Regions from separate parts of the Xenorhabdus budapestensis genome, predicted to be linked through region 1. Evidence: predicted binding sites of a transcription regulator. Region 1 holds the regulator's gene; each other region holds the start of a gene.

Evidence for each region. The regulator PurR, encoded in region 1, represses purine synthesis genes. The targets are predictions, from matches to a motif close to CANGCAAACGTTTGCNTG.
Region 2: a site for PurR is predicted at 1,904-1,921, ahead of glyA (serine hydroxymethyltransferase). Genes of this name have one in related genera too.
Region 3: a site for PurR is predicted at 2,514-2,531, ahead of purM (phosphoribosylformylglycinamidine cyclo-ligase). Genes of this name have one in related genera too.

Annotation. Positions count from the first base shown of each region.
Region 1 is NZ_CP072455.1:2,009,562-2,014,611, reverse strand. It holds gene rnt (ribonuclease T) at 1-228, shown strand, start outside; gene HGO23_RS09160 (Grx4 family monothiol glutaredoxin) at 403-744, opposite strand; gene sodB (superoxide dismutase [Fe]) at 1,070-1,648, shown strand; gene purR (HTH-type transcriptional repressor PurR) at 2,174-3,199, shown strand; gene punR (DNA-binding transcriptional activator PunR) at 3,203-4,111, opposite strand; gene punC (purine nucleoside transporter PunC) at 4,235-5,050, shown strand, end outside.
Region 2 is NZ_CP072455.1:1,428,891-1,433,940, reverse strand. It holds gene HGO23_RS06900 (3-phenylpropionate MFS transporter) at 1-380, opposite strand, end outside; gene glyA (serine hydroxymethyltransferase) at 544-1,797, opposite strand; gene hmpA (NO-inducible flavohemoprotein) at 2,134-3,339, shown strand; gene glnB (nitrogen regulatory protein P-II) at 3,552-3,890, opposite strand; gene HGO23_RS06880 (NAD+ synthase) at 3,906-5,050, opposite strand, start outside.
Region 3 is NZ_CP072455.1:1,893,591-1,898,640, reverse strand. It holds gene arsC (arsenate reductase (glutaredoxin)) at 1-179, shown strand, start outside; gene hda (DnaA inactivator Hda) at 257-964, opposite strand; gene HGO23_RS08615 (hypothetical protein) at 1,227-1,574, opposite strand; gene upp (uracil phosphoribosyltransferase) at 1,737-2,363, opposite strand; gene purM (phosphoribosylformylglycinamidine cyclo-ligase) at 2,595-3,635, shown strand; gene purN (phosphoribosylglycinamide formyltransferase) at 3,665-4,303, shown strand; gene speG (spermidine N1-acetyltransferase) at 4,638-5,050, shown strand, end outside.

The DNA of each region.
Region 1 (5,050 bases):
CACCCTTTTGCCACTTTTGATACTGCCGCATTGAGTGGATTAGTGCTAGGTCAAACAATTCTGGCTAAAGCTTGTATTACGGCAGAAATACCTTTTGATAGTAATCAGGCACATAGTGCTCTGTATGATACAGACCGGACTGCCTTACTTTTCTGCGAATTGGTTAATCGCTGGAAACGGCTTGGTGGTTGGCCGTTGGCTGTGCCAGATCCAGATAATGAAACCTAATAAACTAAGAGCCTAATGAGATAGGTTCTTAGTTTATAACTATATAACGATTATCACCCCATACCTGTTGCCACAACCTAACATTGCCATAAAATGTTACCGTCAATAAATATGACTATTAATGCTAATTGTGTATGGGGCTTTGTTGATTCAGAACTTCACTGAGACAACGAATTACTTACTGTCTTCCTGCTCACGGTATTTGTCCGCAGTCTCTTTGACCAGAACCTGTAATTCACCGCGTTGATACATTTCAATCAGAATGTCACATCCCCCAATTAACTCACCTTCAACCCAAAGCTGAGGGAATGTTGGCCAGTTTGCATATTTAGGCAATTCTGCGCGGATATCAGGGTTTTGCAGAATATCTACATAGGCAAAACGTTCACCACAAGCAGACAAAGCCTGAACTGCCTGAGCAGAAAAACCACAGTTTGGCAGTTTTGGCGAACCTTTCATATACAGCAAGATTGGGTTTTCTTGAATCTGGCATTCGATTTTCTCAATTGTCGTCATTCTTACTTCCTTAAACGGCAGGCGCTGTTTATCAGCATCAAAAAAGATTGATTCAGAATACCACTTTCTGATGCGAGTTTGCTACCGTGAACGTGCTCCTGAAAATTTTTTATTCTGAACATTAAAATCAGCAAAATTGAATGCTTCTACGTCAAATCGCCACTGAATAGTATCATTTTCCCTGTTATTTAGCAGAAAAATTGTTAAGATAATTACCAAACAAAATAGCAACATGACAATAAGCTAAAATTTGCTCTATCCATGATTAATATACTATAAATCATGGCTTATAAAGCCAAAAACCCGATATTAAAAGGAGTATGCAATGTCTTTTGAATTACCAGCATTACCTTATGCTAAAGATGCCTTAGAACCCCACATCTCAGCAGAGACTCTGGAATATCATTACGGCAAACACCACAACGCTTATGTTGTAAACCTAAATAATCTGATTAAAGATACCGAATTTGCCGGAAAATCACTGGAAGAAATTATCAAAATCTCTGAAGGCGGCATCTTTAATAACGCAGCACAAGTCTGGAACCACACCTTCTACTGGCATAGCCTGTCACCAAATGGTGGAGGTGAACCAACTGGTAAAGTTGCAGAAGCTATCAATAATTCTTTCGGTTCTTTTGCTGAATTTAAACAGCAGTTTACTGATGCAGCACTGAAAAACTTCGGTTCTGGCTGGACATGGCTGGTTAAGAAAACCGACGGCAGTCTGGCTATCGTCAATACTTCCAATGCAGCAACTCCATTGACTGGTGAAAACAAGCCAGTTCTGACTGTTGACGTTTGGGAACACGCCTATTACATCGATTACCGCAATGCACGTCCTCAATATCTGGAGCATTTCTGGGCTCTGGTTAACTGGAAATTTGTGGAAGAAAATCTGGCTTAATTAACCAGCCAGTTAAAATGACAAGGGTAAGTTTTTCCGATTCAACGCACTTCATTTTATTTATAAGTGCCCTTTGAATAGTGAAAAACTTACCTTTAAAGTAAGGCAGATAGCATTTCACCTTGATATTGTTTCTCGACCTTGGCTAGATCAGGCAAAGACTCGCCAGAAAAACAATCACGATTAACGCACTACAGGCAGTCAATAATCCCAATTTCAGATCTGTATCCATAAACCATCCTCACCATGAAAATTAAGACTCAGGCTCAGCGACACCATAAATTTTGACTGGTTATTTACCTCAGAGGTTAAAAAACCATACTGTGGTATTTAATGCATATACTTTATAGCATTGATTACTACTTTCACTTTTGCGCTAGATCAGACAAAATTCAGGGTTTATCGCTAAATTATTGTCAGTTATCTTCCTATATATAAATATAACACTGGCAAATGATTAACAAAGATCTATATCCAGATGAAGGGTATACAAATTTAGACCTAAGGTCAGGAGTCCTTTTTATCATGGCAACGATTAAAGATGTGGCCAAACGCGCTGGTGTTTCAACCACAACCGTATCCCATGTTATCAATAAAACCCGTTTCGTCGCCGAAGATACAAAGACCACAGTATGGGCTGCCATTAAGGAACTGAATTATTCCCCCAGTGCTGTTGCCCGTAGCTTAAAGGTTAATCACACCAAATCTATCGGACTACTGGCAACATCAAGTGAAGCGCCTTATTTTGCTGAAATCATTGAGTCTGTCGAAAATAGTTGTTATAGCAAAGGCTATACTTTGATTTTATGTAATTCCCATAACAATCTCGACAAACAAAAAGCTTATCTCTCTATGCTGGCGCAAAAACGCGTAGATGGTTTACTGGTTATGTGTTCTGAATATCCTCAACAACTGTTGGGAATGCTGGAAGACTATCGCAACATTCCCATGGTAGTCATGGATTGGGGAGAGTCCAGAGGAGATTTCACTGATGCAATTATCGATAATGCCTTCCATGGTGGTTATTTGGCCGGCCGATATCTTATTGAACGTGGTCACCGTGATATTGCTGCTATTCCCGGATCATTGGCCAGAAATACTGGAGGCGGACGTCATCAAGGTTTCCTCAAGGCACTAAAAGAAGCAAATATCACTATTCGGGAAGAATGGATTGTTCAGGGGGATTTTGAGCCCGAATCCGGATATCAGGCGATGTATAAAATCTTAAGCCAAAAACACCGCCCTACGGCCGTATTTTGTGGAGGAGATGTGATGGCAATGGGGGCGATCTGTGCTGCTGACGAGATGGGGTTACGCGTTCCACAAGATATTTCTGTCATTGGTTATGACAATATTCGCAATGCCCGTTATTTCACACCAGCGCTGACAACGATTCATCAACCTAAAGAGCGTCTAGGACAGATGGCTTTTTCCACGTTACTTGATAGGATCATTAATAAACGTCAAGATGCACAAACTATCGAAGTCCATCCGCGTCTTGTTGAGCGTCGCTCTGTTGCAGATGGCCCTTTCATTGATTATCGTCGTTAACGATTAATCCTCTTGTAGCCATTCAGTATTGAGTGTTGCACTATCTCCAAGATAATCAAGCAACCAGCTTAATGCAGGTGAATGGCTTTTTTGCGACCACGTCAGGCAACATGGGCTATCAGGTAATGGTTGCTCAAGTTCAAGCAAACTGAGTTTTCCTTGACGAATAAGCGGCAAAGCACGATGTTTGGGCACCATTCCCACACACAGCCCCTCCATCAGGCAAGCCAACCCGGCATTCCAATCAGGGACAACTAACCGCCGTTGATTATCCAAAGTCCATGTATTACGCTTGGGTAAATTACGTGAAGTATCTTCAAGGCACAAGCTAGGGTAAGCCCTCAATTGATCATCATTTAATCTTTCTATTATAACGGTCAACTCATGCCCAGGACTGGCAACACATAGCCACGGCATGAACCCCATGTCCCTGAAACTATATCGCTCCCCGACTGGAGAGGCGCGTGTGGCACCAATAGCAACATCAACGCGCCCATCTACCAGCGCATCCCATACCCCATTAAAAACTTCAGGGTAAATAAATAACTCAATATCCGGAAAATGGCGGTAAAAATCCAGAATAAGCTGGCGTGTCCGTTCTGGTTTCACCACTTGATCAACAGCAATACTAAGCTGCCCACGCCAACCGTTAGCCACCTGCTGACATTGATGACGAGTATGATGCATTTTTTTGATAACAGAACGCGCTTCCTTTACAAAGATAGCCCCTGCCTCGGTTAATTCCACATCGCGATGACGACGTTCAAATAGGGGAACTGCCAACCATTCTTCAAGTTGTTTTATTGTATAACTAATGGCAGAAGGTACGCGGTGAAGCTCTGACGCAGCCGCACTGAAACTTCCTGTTCTGGCCACAGCATCAACAACTTCCAAAGAATATTCAGACCACATATTTCTTCCTTTTAATTTTTTTCACAGCATTATGCAAATAATACCGTTTCACAAGTAAAAATTACGCCATATAAAATAAACCGTATATTTTCTTATCAATTATCACATCAATTTATTGACACAATGACAACAAATAAAAATTCCATGCCATTTATGTTTTATCTCGCTGGCCTAAGTATGCTTGGCTACTTAGCCATTGATATGTATCTACCCGCTTTTGATGCTATGGCGAAAGACTTAGGTGCATCAGAAGGGGCTATTAGTGCAAGCCTCAGCGTTTTTCTTGCTGGTTTTGCTGTTGCCCAGCTTTTATGGGGACAACTGTCTGATCGCCTAGGAAGAAAACCTGTTCTGCTTATCGGCTTGTCTCTGTTTTGTCTTAGCTGTTTAGGAATGCTTTGGATAACAGATGCAACTCAATTACTTATTCTGCGATTTATTCAGGCTGTGGGTGTCTGTTCTGCTGCTGTTTCCTGGCAAGCTTTAGTCGTTGATAGATATAACGCTGAACGCACAAAACGCGTTTTTGCCATGATTATGCCGCTGGTTGCACTTTCCCCTGCCCTTGCCCCTTTACTCGGTGCATGGTTATTGTCACATACAGGTTGGAGAACTATTTTTCTTGTTTTAATGGCTGTAACACTAGTTTTGCTTGTACCAACATTTTTACTGGCTAGTAAACGTGCACCTATTGACACCAATATCAATGAAAATAAAATTTCTTTCTTCACCTTATTGAAGTCTTCAACTTTCAGCGGAAATGTGTTGATTTATGCTTCCTGTAGTGCTGGTTTTTTTGCCTGGCTAACGGGTTCACCAACGATTTTGATCAATATGGGTTATGATGCCACAGATATTGGCTTAAGCTATATTCCACAAACTTTGGCATTTATGCTCGGTGGGTATGGTTGCCGTCTTTTATTGGAAAAAATCAAAAGT
Region 2 (5,050 bases), 580 kb from region 1:
AAAGTAAACTGTTTTTGCCATGTTCCCGCTAAAGCATCTGATAAAGGAACCAAAGGTGAAAAAAACAGGTTAAAACCTATCATAACAAGGGAAACCCATACCCAATGGCTACTAAAGGAAAAGCTAACAGCAAAGACCAAAGCCAATAAGGATAGAAATCTTAATGCGTTAATTAATTTAGAAGGATCTTTAACCGTAGGCGAAATAAATAAACTACCGAGGAAACGAGAAACTAACCCGATAGCTAACAGTATACCGATCATAGAAGGAGTAATACCTTCTCCCTGTAACCAAACTGACCAGAAAGGTAAGAATATTCCAAAAGCAAAAAAATAAGTGAAATAACCTAACCCTAGCCAAAATGTTGATGGAACAACCATCCAAATGCCCCCATTTTTTAATGCAAAAAACCCGCTCAAAACTAATGTTATGAGTCGGGCTTAATACCTGATATACCTTTCATCTTTCAAGCTACAGCTTTATTGGCTGCAACTTGAAATCTATTTGGGTATAAGCTCAATATTGACGGTATTTTATTCTCAATTATGCGTAAACCGGATATTTTGCACAGATATCCAACACATTCTGTTTAACACTTTCAATAACTACTTCGTCATTGATGTTATCCAACACATCACATATCCAGCCAGCTAATTCACGGGTTTCCGCTTCTTTGAAACCACGGCGGGTAATTGCTGGAGTACCAATGCGAATACCCGAAGTGACAAACGGACTGCGAGGATCGTTAGGTACGCTGTTTTTGTTAACAGTGATATTGGCACGCCCTAATGCTGCATCCGCTTCTTTACCTGTAATATCTTTATCCACCAGATCCAGCAGGAACAGATGGTTATCAGTACCGCCGGAAACAACTTTGTAACCACGTTGCAGGAACACATCTACCATTTCTTTGGCATTTTTCGCAACCTGCTGTTGATAAATTTTGAACTCCGGCTCCATTGCTTCTTTCAGTGCAACGGCTTTCCCGGCAATGACATGCATCAGCGGGCCACCCTGACCACCAGGGAAAACAGCAGAGTTCAATTTCTTATACAGCTCTTCATCACCCCCTTTAGCCAGGATCAGACCACCGCGGGGGCCTGCCAGAGTCTTGTGAGTGGTGGTTGTAACAACATGTGCATGAGGAACAGGGTTTGGATAAACACCCGCAGCAACCAATCCAGCAACATGAGCCATATCAACAAAAAGATATGTACCGATTTCATCAGCAATTTCACGCATTTTCGCCCAATCAACCACACCAGAATAGGCAGAGAAACCACCAATGATCATTTTAGGTTGATGTTTCAGCGCTTGGTTACGAATATCCTCGTAATCGATTTTGCCATTCTCATCAATACCATAAGGAACAACGTGATACAGTTTACCTGAGAAGTTAACCGGAGAGCCGTGAGTCAGATGACCACCATGTGCCAGATTCATCCCTAAAACAGTGTCACCTGGTTGCAACAGCGTCATATACACCGCAGCATTTGCCTGAGAGCCTGAGTGTGGTTGGACGTTAGCATAATCTGCACCAAACAACTCTTTTGCTCGGTCAATTGCCAATTGTTCAATTATATCAACATATTCACAACCACCATAGTAGCGTTTACCCGGATAACCTTCCGCATACTTGTTAGTGAGCTGAGATCCTTGAGCCTGCATAACTCTTGGACTGGTGTAGTTTTCAGAAGCAATCAATTCAATATGTTCTTCCTGACGACAAACTTCCTGTTCCATCGCTTGCCACAGTTCGGGATCGTAATTCGCAATATTCATTTCACGCTTTAACATTAGGTTCTCCTGACTCAGCCACATCTCTAAAAAATACCCCTGAGGGACAGAATTTGACACAGTGTAAACTCTTTTTATCAAATGAGATAGTCTTGACAAGAGATTTTACGCAAACGATTGCTTCGGCGCCTGTAGCAGGATGTCCCGCGATCCTGATTACACGCTTTAAATTTATTGTTGTTCTTTGTGATTCCAGTCAAATCTTCTTGCTGTGATATAAATTCTGATTTTTTGATTTAAGTCAAGATAATGTCTCTTTCTTACTTTAATGTATTCCTCAACGTAATAAGTTGCATTTAAAATACATCTTATATTCCTAAGCATTATTTGAGAAAAATTCAGGAGACCATAATGTTAGATAGCCAAATTATCGCAACTATAAAGTCCACTATTCCCTTGATCGTTTCCACGGGGCCAAAGTTGACTGCTCACTTTTATGAACGCATGTTCAAACATAATCCTGAATTAAAAGATATTTTTAACATGAGCCATCAAACCAACGGCGATCAGCGTGAAGCTCTTTTTAATGCCCTTTGTGCTTATGCCTCTAATATTGATAACTTATCTGCTCTTCTACCTGCTGTAGAAAAGATCGCTCATAAACATACGAGCCTAAATATCCAACCGGAACACTATAAAATTGTCGGTACACATCTGCTGGCAACAATTGATGAACTATTTCATCCGGCTGATGAAGTTCTCGACGCCTGGAAAAAAGCCTACAATGTATTGGCCGATGTTTTTATCAATCGGGAAGAGGCAATTTATCAGGGTAGCGAATCTTCGGCAGGAGGCTGGCGTGGTTTACGTCAATTTCGTGTCAGTCGTAAACAACCGCAAAGTGATGTCATTACCAGCTTTGAGTTTGTACCCGTTGATGATGACAAAGTCGCGGATTACAAACCGGGACAATATTTGAGTATCTATCTGGAAGATCCAACCTTTAAAAACCGCGAAATTCGTCAATATTCATTGACTGCTACTCCAAATGGCAGCAATTATCAAATTGCCATTAAACGAGAACCTTATGGCAAAATTTCCAATCATATGCACGATAAAGTACAGGAAGGGGATATCATATCGCTATCTGCACCAAAAGGTGATTTTTTCCTTGACGTCCAGCCTGATACCCCTGTTACGCTCATTTCAGCGGGAGTCGGATTAACTCCGATGATGAGTATGCTGCAATATCTGCACGGTCAGCAGCACCAAAGTGTGGTCAATTGGTTTCACGCGACAGAACATGGTAGCTATCATGCCTTTGCAGATAAGGTAAAAGAAATTGCCCAATCCATGCCGAATCTGAATTCTCAGGTTTGGTATCGTGAACCCAGAGATAAAGATCAGCATAGCATACATTATCAACATGCCGGGTTGATGGATCTGTCTCTTGTAAAAGATGCAATAAGTGCTGAAGGGATGCAATTCTATTTCTGTGGGCCGTTGGCTTTCATGCAATATACTGCAAAGCAGCTAATAACAATGGGCATTAACGAGCAACATATCCATTATGAATGTTTTGGTCCACATAAAGTGATCTAACACGAATTTATGCACAGTTTTTTGTAAATTCAGTGAAAGTGTAAATTCGGTGATAAGTGATAACGGTTAAGACAGCTCGGTATGCCAACATTCCACCTCTCAATAAGAGGTGGACTAAATACCCATGTTACTGCCGTTATCACTTTTTCAGGCAATTAAACTTTTCAATCTATTCTCTTTTCTTTTCTCTTTTCAAAGGATACGGAATACGGTTAAATCGCCTCTTCGTCCTGTTCACCAGTACGAATGCGCACAACACGAGCAACATCAAAGACAAAAATCTTGCCATCCCCGATTTTGCCAGTTTGTGCAGTCTGCATAATAGTATCGACACAGGTATCAACAATATCATCCGGTACGACAATTTCTATTTTGACTTTAGGCAGAAAGTCCACCATATATTCTGCACCACGATACAGCTCAGTGTGTCCTTTCTGACGACCAAATCCTTTTACTTCTGTCACCGTCATACCAGTGATACCGACTTCAGCCAGAGCTTCACGCACATCATCGAGCTTGAAAGGTTTGATAATTGCATCAATCTTTTTCATGAAGTTTTCCTGTTATTACCAGTTTTTACGTCCGAAACCAGACGTAATCGGATAGCGCCTGTCTTTACCAAAATCACGCTGTGTAATACGTGGGCCAATCGGTGCCTGACGACGTTTATATTCATTGATGTCCACCAGCCGGATCACCTTACGAATAATCGCTTCATCAAAACCTTCAGCCACTAAGTCAGCCACAGATTTATCTTTTTCAACATATCCCTCAAGGATGGCATCCAGCATGTCATACGGTGGCAAGCTGTCCTGATCGAGCTGATCAGGAGCCAGTTCCGCGGATGGTGGACGATCAATTACACGCTGAGGAATAGCAGGAGAGACTGTATTACGGTATTTCGCTAATGCAAATACCATAGTTTTTGGGACATCTTTCAAAGCATTAAAGCCACCGGCCATATCACCGTACAAAGTCGAGTAACCCACCGCCGATTCACTTTTGTTGCTGGTCGTCAACACCAGACGACGGCATTTGTTTGACATTGCCATTAAGATGACTGCCCGGCTACGTGCCTGTAAATTCTCTTCAGTCGTATCTTTCTCTGTACCCGCAAATATAGGCTCCAATTGAACCATAAACGCATCAAATATAGGCTCGATAGACACTATGTCAAATTCAACACCGAGTAGTTCTGCTTGTTCTCTGGCATCATGAATGCTCATTTCAGAGGTATAGCGGAATGGCATCATCACAGCCTGTACATGCTCTTTACCCAAAGCATCAACAGCAATCGCCAGTGTCAGACCTGAATCAATACCACCGGATAAACCGAGTAATGCCCCCTTAAAACCATTTTTCTGCACATAATCGCGTACAGAGAGCACCAATGCCTTGTAGATTTGTGCAAGTGGCGGCAATTGAGGAGCCGGATTTGCCATCGGCTCAATTGTCATGTCATTGAAACGACACTGTTCAACTTGTTCTGCAAAGGCTGCCATGCGATGAGTAATTTCACCTTTTACATCAAAAACTTTTGAGCAGCCATCAAAGATCAGTTGATCTTGTCCGCCAATCTGATTCAGGTAAATTATTGGCAAATGAATGCGCTGACAGTGTGATTTAATCAATGCGCTACGGATATTCGGTTTTTCACGATTAAAAGGAGATGCATTAATAGACAGAATGATATCAGATCCTGCTTCTTTCA
Region 3 (5,050 bases), 120 kb from region 1:
GAACTAAAGAAGCACTCTATAAAGAACTGAGGCTTGATAATAGTGAACTATCACAGGAAGCCTTACTTCAGGCAATGTCCGAGAACCCTAAACTCATAGAGCGACCAATTGTTGTGGTAGGAAATAAGGCACGCTTAGGACGCCCGCCAGAACAAGTTAAAGAAATTTTAGGCAATTAATTATTTTGGCATATACAAAAAAGTGATAGGGAAATACCTCTATCACTTTTTCATTCTTTACTTCCTGACCCGACTTGTTAAAGGTCAAGAATATCTTTTACAAACGGGATCGTGAGTTTACGTTGAGCCACAATAGAAGCACGGTCAAGCTCATCTAACGTCCTAAATAGTGTTTGCATTTCCCTATCAAGTCGTTTTAACACAAAACGGCCCACATCTTCAGGTAATTCAAATCCCCGTAGCTTCGCCCGCAATTGCAATGCCTGAATTTTTTCATCATCAGACAACGGCTGCAATTTGTAGATCTGCCCCCAATCCAAACGAGATGCCAAATCTGGTAACGTTAAGTTAATTTGCCGGGGAGGACGATCTCCGGTGATCAAAAGACAGGTTCGGCCAATCTCTACAATGCGGTTATAGAGATTAAAAATAGCCATTTCCCATACCTGATCACCTGCGATAAATTCCACATTGTCAATACACACCAATGATAAATGCTCCATTCCATCAAGAACTTCCGGAACAAAATAAGCACGTTTATCTAATGGTACATACCCTACAGCCTCTCCTTGTTGGGATAATTCGGCACAAGCTGCATGGAGTAAATGACTCTTGCCCCCACCATCGCGGGACCAAAAATAGATATAACTGCCATGTGACTGACTAATAGCCAATTTTATGGCTGCTAATAAAGACGTATTCTCACCTGCAAAAAAACTGGCAAATGTTTCATCATCAGGCAAATATAAGGGCAATGAAAGCTGCGCCGATGTATTCAGAAGCACCTCAAACGGAATGGATAACGAACAGCACTAAGCCTACCATAAAAACCAAGTCTATCACAAAAAACGATAGCAAATGAAATGAATACTCTTCTTAGAATGAGAATTATTGTTAATCTTGACTTTTCCGGGTAAAACCCGGTTGACAACATACGCTGGTAATGTTTTATTTTTTAGTTAGGATCTTTATTGACATTTGGATGATAGCAAAAATAGCTCTTTCCCTAATGAATATGAGTTTCACTGAACTGTTTTCTCTAATGATTTACTTTTCTTTATTGGATGTAGAAATTATCAAAGCATTAGTTTCTTTCAAAAGTTCAGTGACTTCATTTTTATCTAAATCACCCTCAATAAATATAGAGCTGCCATCACTTTTAACTATAGATATTTTTAGGTTACGACCACCCAAAAGTGCAATGAGTGCTCTTCTTATACTATCAAGGTAGCTTAAATTATCTTTAAGAAAAGTGAGAGTAGGTTTAATAATGTTGAATGTCTCTGAATGAGATGTTACTGGATCAACTTCTATATGAAATTTAGCAAGTTCAGTATAAAACGCTGTAATCAAAGGTTCATCTATATATAAAGTAATAATATTGGTATTTTTCATTTTATTCTCTACTTTATCTTTATTGATACTAAATAAATAAGTGAAATTGAATCATATAGAAAAAACATCTGATATCTTTAGTATAGTCAGTTTTTATGACACAAAACTTAAAATATGAGAAGCAGATATAAATTAGCTTATAATTTTATTATTCTATAAATATTATTTTGTACCAAATATCTTATCGCCTGCATCCCCCAGGCCAGGAACAATATACCCATGTTCATTAAGACGTTCATCAATAGACGCGGTATATAACTCAACATCAGGATGAGCCTTCTCCAGCGCTGCAACGCCTTCTGGTGCAGCAACCAAAACCAATACCTTAATAACAGGGCAACCTGCTTTTTTCAGCAGATCAATCGTAGCAATCATAGAACCGCCTGTTGCCAACATCGGATCAACAACCAGCGCCATACGCTCATTAATGTCAGAAACCAGTTTTTGGAAATAAGGCACAGGCTCAAATGTTTTCTCATCACGATAAACACCGACAACACTGATACGGGCACTTGGAATATTTTCCAAAACGCCATCCATCATTCCCAAACCTGCACGCAAGATAGGCACTACTGTGATTTTTTTTCCTTTGATCTGATCTATTTCTACCGGACCACACCATCCATCAATGGTCACTTTCTCAGTTTCTAAATCAGCAGTTGCTTCATATGTCAGAAGGTTTCCCACTTCTGAGGCCAGTTCACGAAAACGCTTAGTGCTTATATCATGGTCGCGCATCAGGCCCAGTTTATGTTTAACGAGTGGGTGTTTAACCTCAACGATCTTCATGGGTTTCTCCTACTGTATATAGCTGGCAGATAAAAAAATCGCGGGATTATACCTCCTTTTTGATATCGTGCCACTATCCATCTATTGATTTTTAGCAACCACAAGTATTTTTCTTCTATCTTTTTTATCCGTAATAACCTACAGAAAACTATCGCAAACGTTTGCCTAGACTGTTAGAATTATCGCCGTTCTGTTTTATTCATTCAAATGCAATCGCCTGGGAGCTACGCAGTGACCAATAAAACCTCTCTTAGCTATAAAGATGCTGGTGTCGACATTGATGCTGGTAATGCCTTAGTCAATCGTATCAAAGGGGTTGTGAAACAGACTCGACGCCCTGAAGTGATGGGGGGATTGGGAGGATTCGGCGCATTATGTGCCCTGCCACAAAAATATCGTGAACCTATTTTAGTTTCCGGTACAGATGGCGTTGGTACTAAACTGCGTCTGGCAATGGATCTGAAACGTCACGATACTATCGGAATTGATTTGGTCGCCATGTGTGTTAATGATCTGGTTGTTCAAGGTGCTGAACCTCTGTTCTTCCTTGATTATTATGCGACAGGTAAATTGGATGTTGACACAGCATCCAGTGTCATCACCGGCATTGCAGAAGGCTGTAAACAAGCTGGTTGTGCACTGGTCGGTGGAGAAACAGCCGAAATGCCCGGCATGTATCATGGAGAAGATTACGACGTTGCTGGTTTTTGTGTCGGCGTAGTTGAAAAATCAGAAATCATTGATGGTAGTCAAGTTCAGGTCGGCGATGCACTAATTGCATTAGCATCCAGCGGGCCACATTCTAATGGCTATTCATTAATTCGCAAAATCCTTGAAGTCAGTCAGACCAATCCTGAGACAACCAAACTGGATGATAAGCCATTAGCTGATCATTTACTTGCCCCGACCCGTATTTATGTCAAACCATTACTTGAATTAATTGAGAATGTTGAGATCCACGCGATTTCTCATCTGACAGGTGGCGGCTTCTGGGAAAATATTCCCCGTGTTCTGCCAGAAAATATGCAAGCAAGAATCGAGGGTACTAGCTGGCAGTGGCCTGCGATTTTCAAATGGTTGCAACAGGCAGGTAATGTCAGCGATCACGAAATGTACCGTACATTCAACTGTGGAGTCGGTATGATAATTGCTTTACCACAATCTCAGGCAAAACAGGCAATTGAGTGGCTAAACGCAGCGGGTGAAAATGCGTGGCAAATCGGCAGCATTGCTGAACTTGGTCACAGCGAACAGCAAGTCGTTATTAGTTAACAGAAAGCCAGTCAATAGAAAGTCATCCTATGAAAAAAATTGTGGTATTAATTTCTGGTAATGGCAGTAACCTACAATCTATTATTGATGCCTGCCAACAAAACCGGATTAATGGGCAAGTCTGTGCAGTATTCAGCAATAATGCCAATGCTTATGGCCTGCAACGGGCAGAATACGCGGGTATTCCCACGCATTTTCTCAATCCGAAAGAGTATTCAAATCGTGCGGATTATGATTTAGCCCTGCTCACAGCTCTTGATCGATACCAGCCCGATTTGGTCGTTTTAGCGGGTTATATGAGAATATTATCACCTGGTTTTGTACAGCATTATCGCGGACGCCTGATTAATATTCACCCTTCCCTGCTACCGAAATATCCCGGTTTGCATACCCATCGTAAAGCAATAGAAAATGGGGATCAGGAGCACGGTACTTCTGTCCACTTTGTGACTGAAGAACTTGATGGTGGTCCCATTGTCTTGCAGGCTAAAGTACCAATTTTTGCAGGTGATCAGGAAGAAGATGTTATCAGACGTGTTCAAACTCAGGAGCATAATATCTATCCGCTGGTCATCGGCTGGTTCCTGAATGAGCGTCTGAGAATGGATGACAATATCGCCATTATGGATGGCAAGATATTGCCGCCACAAGGTTATGCTTCAGAATAACCAATATTATTGGAACGATTACAGCATTGTGTTCAGAATTAATGTGTTCAGGTTAGCATGTAAAGTCAATGCATTAAGATTAATACGTTTTAAGGCTAATGTATTAAAGTTAATCATGTTAAAATAATGAAAATTAACCAGACACTTTGCTGTAAATTATTATTTCGGAAAGTTCTTTTTCTATATTTCGTTCTTTTCTATATTTATAGTGCTAACCTACAAGCTGCAACTTAAAAAGGCGACGCGGATATCTAGTATTAATTAACTATCCGTATATCATTTCGTATAGACCAAAACAAAATCGGCCCTTATCGTAAAAACACTGAGGTATCCAATGTCCAGTGGTTCTGAAAATCCACCCGTAAACTTACGCCCCCTCGAACGGGAAGATCTCCCTTTCGTCCACCAGCTTGATAACAATGCCAGTGTCATGCGCTATTGGTTTGAAGAGCCTTATGAGGCTTTTGTTGAATTATGCGATCTCTATGACAAACATATTCATGACCAAAGTGAACGCCGTTTTATTATAGAAAGCATGAACGCTAAAGTCGGCTTGGTTGAGTTGGTGGAAATTGATTATATCCATCGCCGTGCCGAATTTCAGATTATTATTGCACCGGCTTATCAAGGGCAAGGCTATGCAACTGAGACAGTTAAACTTGCGATGGAGTACGCATTTTCTGTACTCAATCTCTACAAACTCTATTTAATCGTTGATAAAGAGAACGAAAAAGCAATTCATATATA